Regions from separate parts of the Nitrobacter hamburgensis X14 genome, predicted to be linked through region 2. Evidence: predicted binding sites of a transcription regulator. Region 2 holds the regulator's gene; each other region holds the start of a gene.
What was found. Region 2 encodes LexA, which represses DNA repair genes until DNA is damaged. Its sites were predicted from a motif close to TGTTCNNNNTGTGTTCNG; they were not measured.

Region 1: the regulator LexA is predicted to act here: its motif matches at 1,105-1,122, upstream of NHAM_RS02610 (helicase-related protein).
Region 3: the regulator LexA is predicted to act here: its motif matches at 1,610-1,627, upstream of def (peptide deformylase).

The regions. Positions count from the first base shown of each region.
Region 1 covers NC_007964.1:555,405-558,684, forward strand. The annotation lists gene NHAM_RS02605 (DUF3108 domain-containing protein) at 18-878, shown strand; gene NHAM_RS02610 (helicase-related protein) at 1,201-3,280, shown strand, end outside.
Region 2 covers NC_007964.1:1,928,617-1,931,896, reverse strand. The annotation lists gene NHAM_RS08845 (molybdopterin molybdotransferase MoeA) at 221-1,435, shown strand; gene lexA (transcriptional repressor LexA) at 1,599-2,300, shown strand; partial or broken gene NHAM_RS08835 (ComEC/Rec2 family competence protein) at 2,422-3,280, opposite strand, start outside.
Region 3 covers NC_007964.1:4,064,516-4,067,795, reverse strand. The annotation lists gene fmt (methionyl-tRNA formyltransferase) at 23-955, opposite strand; gene def (peptide deformylase) at 980-1,507, opposite strand; partial or broken gene NHAM_RS18940 (DNA recombination protein RmuC) at 1,658-2,872, shown strand; gene NHAM_RS18935 (AmpG family muropeptide MFS transporter) at 2,934-3,280, shown strand, end outside.

The DNA.
Region 1 (3,280 bases), 1.4 Mb from region 2:
AAGTGAGCTTCTCCCGAATGACGTTGCCCCGGTCGATGCTCGCTTCGCTTCGGACCCTGGCTGGCGCATCGCTCGCACTCCTTGCCGCGATGTTGGCGATGACGGGTCCGGCAGCCGCGCAGGGCAAGCTCGAAGCTCACTATGACGTCACCCTGGCCGGGATTCTTGTCGGCACCGGCACCTGGGCGGTCGACATCCTCGATGATCAGTATTCGGCCGCGGCAGACGGCGGCGCCACCGGAATTCTCAAGGCGTTTGCTCATGGCACCGGCACTGGCACCTCGCAGGGCCGCGTCGTCAACGGCGCGCTGGTTCCCGCGAACTATACCGCGACCATCTCGTCGTCGAAGAAGTCCGAGACCATTCGCATGTCGCTGGCCGGCGGCAATGTGAAGGATTTCGTCATCGAGCCGACCCCGCCGGTCGATGCCAAGCGCATTCCGGTCACCGATGCGCACAAGCGCGGCGTGTTCGATCCGATGAGCGCAACGCTGCTGCGGGTGCCCGGCACCGCCGATCCGCTCGGTCCGGAAGCCTGTCACGCTACGACCGGGATCTTCGACGGCCGCATGCGCTACGACCTGCGCCTCGACTTCAAGCGCATGGAAACGGTGAAGTCTGAAAAGGGCTATCATGGCCCGGTCGTGGTCTGCTCGATCTATTTCTCGCCGATCTCCGGCTACGTCCCCGACCGTTTCGCGATCAAATATCTCGCCGCTCAGCGCAACATGGAACTCTGGCTGGCGCCGATCGCCGGCACGCGCGTTGTGGTACCCTATCGCCTGACGATTCCGACACCGCTCGGCATAGGCAAGCTGGAAGCGACCCAGTTCATCACGACCGCCATGCCGCCGCGCGCCGCTGCCAAGGCCCATTAGCCGCGGGTTTCGGCGCTCGTGGTCGGCTTCGTGCACTGCTTTGAGTTTGGGAATCCTGTTGACTCCTGCTGCATGATCATGCGTCCGGTGGATTCATAATTTAGGAGAAATAACCGCTCTTGTTGATGTCGTCGGAACTTGATCTAGTGCCGCCTGTCGATCCGAACGCGAGATATTGCGGTGAACGAAGCCGGAGATATCGGGAGTCAGCGATTCGGGCGCGATTCGTTCCGGACTCGTTCCAAAGCTTAAGCCGCGGCCCTGCAAGCGTCGCATTGTGAAACACATCTGATCGCCAGCGCCGCGAAAACCCTCGGAACACATGGCCTTTTCGTCTTCGATATCCCCGCCCGGCAACGGTCGCGCGCCCGGTACGGGCGTGACGGCGGTGCTCGGTCCGACCAACACCGGCAAGACCCATCTCGCGATCGAGCGGATGCTGGCGCATTCCTCCGGCATCATCGGCCTGCCGCTGCGGCTGCTTGCCCGCGAGGTCTACAACAAGATTGCCGACCGCGCCGGCCCGGACTCCGTCGCGCTGATCACCGGCGAGGAGAAGATCAAGCCGGCGCGGCCGCGCTTCTGGGTTTCGACTGTGGAAGCGATGCCGCGCGACCTCGACGTCTCGTTCCTCGCCGTCGACGAAATCCAGATCAGTGCCGATCTCGAGCGCGGCCACGTTTTCACCGATCGCATTCTGCACCGGCGCGGCCGCGACGAGACGCTGCTGCTCGGCGCCGCGACCATGCGTCCGATCATCGAGCGGCTGCTGCCGGGCGCGAGCATCGTCACCCGCCCCCGGCTGTCGCAGCTTGAGTTCGCCGGCGACCGCAAGATCACCCGACAGCCGCGCCGCACCGCGATCGTCGCGTTTTCGGCGGACGAAGTCTACGCCATCGCCGAACTGATCCGCCGCCAGCACGGCGGCGCGGCGGTGGTGCTGGGATCGCTGTCGCCGCGCACCCGCAACGCGCAGGTCGCGATGTTCCAGTCCGGCGACGTCGATTATCTCGTCGCCACCGACGCGGTCGGCATGGGCCTTAATCTCGACGTCGATCACGTCGCCTTCGCCTCCGACCGCAAATACGACGGCTACCAGTTTCGCAGGCTGACGCCGGCGGAGTTCGCGCAAGTTGCCGGCCGCGCCGGCCGCGCCACCCGCAACGGCACCTTCGGCACCACCGGGCGCTGCGCGCCGTTCGAGCCCGAACTCGTGAATGCGCTGCAGAACCACACGTTTGAGGCCGTCAAGACGCTGCAGTGGCGCAACTCCGATCTCGATTTCTCCTCGCTCGGCGCGCTGCAGGTGTCGCTGGCGCTGACACCCCCGCACGAGGCGCTGACCCGCGCGCCGATCGCCGAGGACCTGCGCGTGCTCGATCACGCCGCGCGCGATGTCGACGTGCGCGCCATGGCGCATGGCGCGGCGGCGGTGGAGCGGTTATGGGATGCCTGCCAGATTCCGGACTATCGCAAGATCGCGCCGGCCGCCCACGCCGAACTGGTCACGACACTGTTCGGTTTCCTGATGCGGAAGGGCCGGGTTCCTGACGACTGGTTCGCGGCCCAGATAGCCCAGGCCGACCGCATCGACGGCGGTATCGACACCCTGTCGGGGCGGATTGCGCAAATTCGGACCTGGACCTTTGTTGCCAATCGCCCCGACTGGCTGGCCGATCCCGAGCACTGGCAGGGAATTTCGCGCCAAGTCGAAAATAAATTGTCAGATGCGCTGCACCAAAGGCTCACGGAGCGTTTCGTTGACCGTCGGACCAGTGTATTGATGCGCCGCCTGCGGGAAAACACGATGTTGGATACGGAAATTGGCAAGACCGGCGAAGTGATCGTAGAGGGCCATGTGATCGGCCGTCTCGACGGATTTACTTTCGCGCCGGATGCGGCAGAGGCCGGCTCGGAGGCCAAGGCCTTGCAGGCGGTCGCGCAAAAGGCGCTGGCCGGCGAAATCGAGGCGCGCGCCGAAAAACTGTCCGGCGCACCGGACGATCAGTTCGTGCTGACCTCGGACGGCACCATTCGCTGGACCGGTGATGCCGTGGCGCGACTGGCCGCCGCGGACGACGTGCTGCATCCGCGGCTGCGGATCATTTCCGATGAACGGCTGACCGGTGCACCGCGCGATGCGGTACAGGCGCGGCTCGATCTGTGGCTGAAGACCCATATCGAAAAGCTGCTCGGGCCGCTGTTCGAGTTGTCCAAGGCGGAGGATGTGACCGGCATCGCGCGCGGCATTGCATTCCAGTTGATCGAGGCGCTCGGCGTGCTGGAGCGCTCGAGGATCGCCGCCGAAATGAAAGATCTCGATCAGCCGTCGCGCGCCAGCTTGCGCAAGTACGGCGTGCGCTTCGGTGCCTACCACATCTACTTCCCGGCGCTTCTGAAAC
Region 2 (3,280 bases):
CTCCACTAGAGCCTTTTCGCTTCTGATGGAATCAGAAGCGGGCTCTATGATTTTGATTTGACGCGTTTTCTTCACGCGAACCGGTATCCACTTCGCTCGAAAACGCTCTAGTTATCTATATTTGCTAGTGGTCCTTTGATTCTAACCTTCGCAAAGGTACCTGCTCACACAGGATACGAATGTTAGAATCGGCCCACTGGAAACCTGGGAGAATATGGTCATGGCCCTGATGGCAGTCGCCGACGCCCTTGCGGCTGTTCTCGCCGGAGTCGAACCGCTTCCGGAAGAAGCGGTCGATCTCGAGGCCGCGCATCGCCGGGTGCTGGCGCGCGACCTCCCCTCGCGCCGGACCCAGCCGCCGGTGGCGATGTCGGCGATGGACGGCTACGCGGTGCGCGCGGCGGACATCGCGACGATTCCAGCGCGGCTGCATGTGATCGGCGAGATCGCCGCGGGACGGCCGCTCGAGCGGGCGCTGGGGGCCGGCGAAGCTCTGCGGATTTTCACCGGAGGCGTGGTGCCGGACAGCGCCGATACCGTCGTGATCCAGGAGGACACCGAACGCGACGGCGACGACGTCGTCGTCAGGGAAGCCACCGCGGCCGGAAAGAACATCCGCCCTGCCGGCGTCGATTTTCACGAAGGCGACGTGTTGCTGCGCGCCCGCAGCCATCTCACCGACCGCCATCTCTCCCTTGCTGCCGGCATGAACTATCCGGACCTGCCGGTGCACCGACGCCCAAAAATAGCCGTGCTCGCCACCGGCGATGAACTGGTTTTGCCGGGCACGACGCCCGGTCCAGGCCAAATCGTCCTATCCAACGGCTACGCGCTTCGTGCGCTCGCCCGGGGCGAAGGCGCCGAGGCGATCGACCTCGGCGTCGCCGCCGACACCATGGAGGCGACGAGGGCCGCGATCCGCCGCGCCCGCGAGAGCGGCGCCGACATTCTCGTCACCACAGGCGGCGCGTCGGTCGGAGACCATGACCTCGTCAAGCGCGCGCTGGAGGCCGAAGGCGTGGAGATCGCGTTCTGGCGGATCGCGCTCCGGCCCGGCAAGCCGATGATGCACGGACGGCTCGGCGCGATGCGCGTGATCGGCCTGCCCGGCAACCCCGTCTCCTCCTACATCTGCGCGTTCCTGTTCATGGTGCCGCTGATTCGCGCGTTGTCGGGTCGTCAGGATATCCACCATCGCATTGAACGAGCGGTGCTCGGCAGCGATGTCGCCGCCAATCAAGCCCGGCAGGATTATCTGCGCGCCCGGCTCGCGCACTCGCCCGACGGGCTGCCGATCGCGACACCGGTCGGGCATCAGGACAGTTCGCTGATGGGAAATCTCGCGGCAGCGGAAGCACTCGTGGTCCGCGCACCGCTTGCGCCTGCCTCAAGTAAAGGCGAGCCCTGTGCCGTGATTAAGCTCTCGCTGTCGTAAAACCTCGCTTTGTTGACGTTAAATTAAACAGTTGCGGAACACATATCGAACATATAGTGTCCGTTCATGATTTGTTTCGGATACTCATGCCGCTAGGCATAAGGCTCCAAGCCTGACGCCCCGGAATCGGACGGCAGGCACCATCAATCGGGGACTGGTCGGGATGCTCACGCGCAAACAGTACGAACTCCTGCGTTTTATCAACGAACGGCTGAAGGAATCCGGCGTGCCGCCCTCGTTCGATGAAATGAAGGATGCGCTCGATCTGCGCTCGAAGTCCGGTATCCATCGCCTGATCACCGCGCTGGAGGAGCGCGGCTTCATCCGCCGCCTGCCCAATCGCGCCCGCGCCATCGAGGTCATCAAGCTGCCGGAGGTCGCCGGTAACGGCGGCGGCCGTCGCGGTTTCACGCCGAGCGTCATCGAGGGCAATCTCGGCAAGGTCCGCCCGAGCGGCGGCGGTGTCGTCGACGATGCAGAACGTCCGGTCGCCGTTCCGGTGATGGGTCGTATCGCGGCCGGCACACCGATCGAGGCGCTGCAGACCCGGAGCCACACCATCAGCGTGCCGCCCGACATGCTCGGCTCCGGCGAGCACTACGCGCTCGAGGTGCGCGGCGACTCGATGGTCGAGGCCGGAATCCTCGACGGCGACATGGCGCTGATTCAACGCAACGAGACTGCGGAAACCGGCGACATCGTGGTTGCCTTGATCGACGACGAGGAGGCAACGCTGAAGCGCTTCCGCCGCCGCGGCGCCTCGATCGCGCTCGAGCCCGCGAACACAGCTTACGAGGTTCGCATCCTTCCGCCCAACCGCGTCCAGATCCAGGGCAAACTGATCGGCATCTATCGCAAGTACTGATTCTTGCAAGTTTTCGAGCGAAGTGGGTACCGGTTCGCGGGAAGAAAACGCGTCAAATCAAAATCATAGAGCCCGCTTCTGATTCCATCAGAAGCGAAGGCTCTAATCGGCGGCAGAGCGTTCAATCGTCCGGCTGGAGATCGTCAGCCGCGGGCGTGGCATCGACCGGGCGCGCCGGCGCCGATCGGGAGCCGATGCGCGTCGGCTTGTCACCGCCGACAGCGGGCGACCAGGGCCGGTCGACATGATCGGGCCTGACGGCATCGACGACAAAATGGTGTTTTGCGCCGTCTGAGACTCGCCGCAGCTCCAGGGCGCCTTCCCGCCGCAGCCTGTCCTGATCGATCACCTGCGCAAGACATCCCTCGGGAGCCTGCCACGGCGTCACCATCACCTCCGCCCGCACGCAGTCGTCCTCCATGGCGTCCGCGCGGCGCGCCAGCGCGACAATTCCACCCCCCACTCACCTTAACCACGCAGCCACCGTCGTCGCATGAGACGCCCTCCGCAAAGGTGGAGTCGGCAGGCTGACGCCCGTCCGCATCAGCGGCCAGCCATTCCCTGACCGTAAAGTTATCCTTGCCCGTGCGGAGGGAGACGCAGCCGCCCGTCCCCGCCCCGCACGCCGACGTTATGACCGTCGGCGGAGATCAGAATATCCGGCTGCTCCACCGCAAGCGACCATGCGATCGCCAGCCCGATGATGGCCGCTCCGCTCCAGCGCAGCGGCGTTCTGAGCAGTCCGAGCAAGATGATGCCCGCGGTCGCGGCGATCAGCGGCCCGGTTCCGAACGCCGCCATGCGGCCGATGGCGCCGGGCAGCGCCGCCACCCATTGCGTGACCACGATCATCCATTCGATGCCGATATCCATCAGCCGCCAGAACACGCCGTCAAAGCCGAACGGCATCGCAGCCAGTCCCAGAAGCCCGGCCGGCATCACCAGCGCCGAGACCACCGGCATTGCCAGCAGGTTTGCGA
Region 3 (3,280 bases), 2.1 Mb from region 2:
CGCCTGCGCGGGTTATGACAGCTTACGCAAATCGCATGGGCGGCTTGAGCGGCGTGCCGTTGAGAAAGGCGTCGGCCTTCATCGGCGGCTTTCCGGCGCGCTGCAATTCAAGGACGCGGATCGCGCCATCCTTGCACGCAATGGTCAGCCGATCGTCGAGCAGCTCACCGGGTTCGCCGGGGCCTTTCACGACCCCACAACGCAAGATCTTCACGCGCACTTGCTCGCCATCGACGAGCATCTCGCACCAAGCGCCCGGAAACGGCGACAGGCCATGAATGTGGCGCAGCACGTCGCGCGCGGGCCTGCTCCAGTCGATGCGCGCCTCGGCCTTGTCGATTTTTGCGGCGTAGGTAACGCCGTGCTCGCTCTGTTTCGTCAGTTGCAAGCCGCCGCGCGCCAGCGCGGCCATCGCACGCGCCATGAGATCGGCCCCGAGCAGCGCCAGCGCGTCATGGAGATCGGATGCCGTCATCGCATCGGTCACGGCGATCCGCTCGGCCATGGCGACGTCGCCGGTGTCGAGGCCGGCATCCATCTTCATGACCATGACGCCGGTTTCAGCGTCCCCCGCCATGATGGCGCGGTTGATCGGCGCGGCACCGCGCCAGCGCGGCAGCAGCGAGCCGTGCAGGTTGAAGCAGCCGAGCGGCGGCGCATCGAGGATCGCCTGCGGCAGGATCATGCCGTAGGCGACGACCACGGCGGCATCGGCGCCATGCGAGCGGAATTCATCCAGCGCGGCGGGAGTTTTCAACGTTTTCGGCGTCAGCACGGGGATGCCGAGGCGATGCGCTTCCCGCGCCACCGGGCTCGGTTGCAGCTTCATGCCGCGGCCCGCGGGCCTGGCCTCGCGGGTGTATACGGCCGCGATCTCATGGCCATGGGCGATGAGCTGCAGCAGGGTCGGCACCGCGAATTCCGGCGTGCCCATGAAGATCAGGCGAAGCGGCATGAACGAGCCGATCTGTTTGCGAGACTATTTCGCGGCGAGCTTCGCAGCCTTGGTGAACTTCTTCACCACGCGGTCGCGTTTCAGTTTCGAGATGTGATCGACGAACAGCACGCCGTTGAGATGGTCGATCTCGTGCTGGATGCAGGTGGCGTAGATCCCCTCGGCATCCTCCTCGTGCACCTTGCCATCGAGATCGGTGAAGCGAACACGCACCCGCGCCGGCCGTTCGACCTCCTCGTAATATTCGGGGATCGACAGGCAGCCCTCTTCGTAGGTCGAGAGTTCCTCGGACGCCGACAGGATTTCCGGATTGATGAAGATGCGCGGCCGCGGCGTGAGTTCGCCCTCCTCGTCGCGCCTGGCGAGGTCCATGGTGATGATGCGCAACGGTTGCGCGATCTGGATGCCGGCAAGCCCGATGCCCGGTGCGTCGTACATGGTTTCGAACATGTCGTCGGCAAGCTTGCGGATCTCCGGCGTGACCGTTTCGATCGGCCTCGAAACCAGACGCAACTGCTTGTCCGGCAGAATGATTATTTCGCGAATAGCCATGGCGGGCGATGTAATCCCCCGGTCTGCCGCGGTCAATCCATGGCGATTTCGGGTCGTTAAGCATGTGTTAACCATAAAAATCGGGCTTTCGTTAACCCAATATGTTCTCTCTTTGTTCGTATCGGCCGCCGAATCGGCTACAAGGGCCGGATGAACCAGATCCTTTTCATGCTGGCCGACGTACCAGTGCGAGCAGGCGGCGTGCTGATCGCATTCGGCGCGCTGGCGCTGGTGCTGCTGCTGATTATCGCCATTGTGATCGCGCGCTCCGGTCGCCGGGGAACCGAAATGGCGCTGGCGCAGGCGAGCCGCGCCGACGAACTGGAGGACCGTCTCGGCGACATGATGCGCGCGCAGGCCGAGGCCACCGGCCGCGTCGACGCCATGGGTCGGGCGCTCGCGGGGCGCCAGGCGGAGATGGCGCGCGCCGTCAGCGAGCGGCTCGATTCGGTCACCCATCGGGTCGGCCAGTCGATGGAATAGACCACGCGCAACACCATGGACAGCCTGCGCGTGCTGCACGAGCGGCTCGGGATTATCGACAATGCGCACAAGAACCTGACCGACCTGACGGCGCAGGTGACGACGCTGCGCGAGGTGCTCGCCAACAAGCAGTCGCGCGGCGCATTCGGACAGGCGCGGATGGAAGCGATCGTGCAGGACGGCATGCCGAAAGACTCGTTTGCCTTCCAGTACACGCTGTCGAACGGCAAGCGGCCGGACTGTGTGATCTTCCTCCCCGACCAGCGCCCCCTCTGCATCGACGCGAAATTCCCGCTGGAGGCCATGACGGCGCTCCACGACGCCCGCACCGACGACGAAAGGAAGTTCGCAAGCCAGCGGCTGCGCGCCGACGTCATGAAACACGTCAACGATATCGCCGGAAAATACCTGATCCCGGGCGAGACCCAGGATAACGCCCTGATGTTCGTGCCGTCGGAGTCGGTCTATGCCGAGATCTATGACGCCTTCGACGATGTGATCCAGAAGGCCTATCGCGCCCGGATCGTGCTGGTGTCGCCATCGCTTTTGATGCTGGCGATCCAGGTGATGCAGCAGCTTCTCAAGGACGCGCGGATGCGCGATGCCGCCGACAAGGTGCGGACCGAGGTCATGAGCATGATGGGTGACGTCGAGCGCCTGCGCGACCGGGTCAGCAGGCTCGGCAGCCATTTCGATCAGGTCAGCGAGGATGTCAGGCAGGTCCTGATCTCGGTCGGCAAGATCGACAAGCGCGCAGTGAGGATCGAGGAACTCGATTTCAGCAAGGACGAGGCAGCTACGGAGACGCCGCGGATCGTCAAGCCCGGCGAGCCGGAGCTGTATCCGCCGCAGTTCGGCCGCAAAATCCAGGCGGGTGAGTAAGCTTTCGCGCTTTCCCACAAGAGGAGAGGGGAAAGAGGCCGAATCTGCTAGCACATGCGACATGACTGCTCCGGACACCACCGTCGCCCCGCCGAATGGATCCGACGCCGCCCCGCGCGCGTCATGGCGCGAGAGCATTGCGGTCTATCTGCAACCGCGCGTTCTCATTGTGATGCTGCTCGGCTTCTCGTCCGGCCTGCCGCTGGCGTTGTCGGGATCGACGCTGCAGATATGGATGACGGAGTCCGGCATCGACCTGCGCGCCATCGGTCTGTTCGTCCTCGTCGGCACACCCTACACGCTGAAGTTTCTGTGGGCGCCGCTGGTCGATGCCCTGCACATTCCGCTGCTGACGCGGCGGTTCGGCCGCCGCCGCGGCTGGCTCGTCTTCTCGCAACTGCTTCTGAT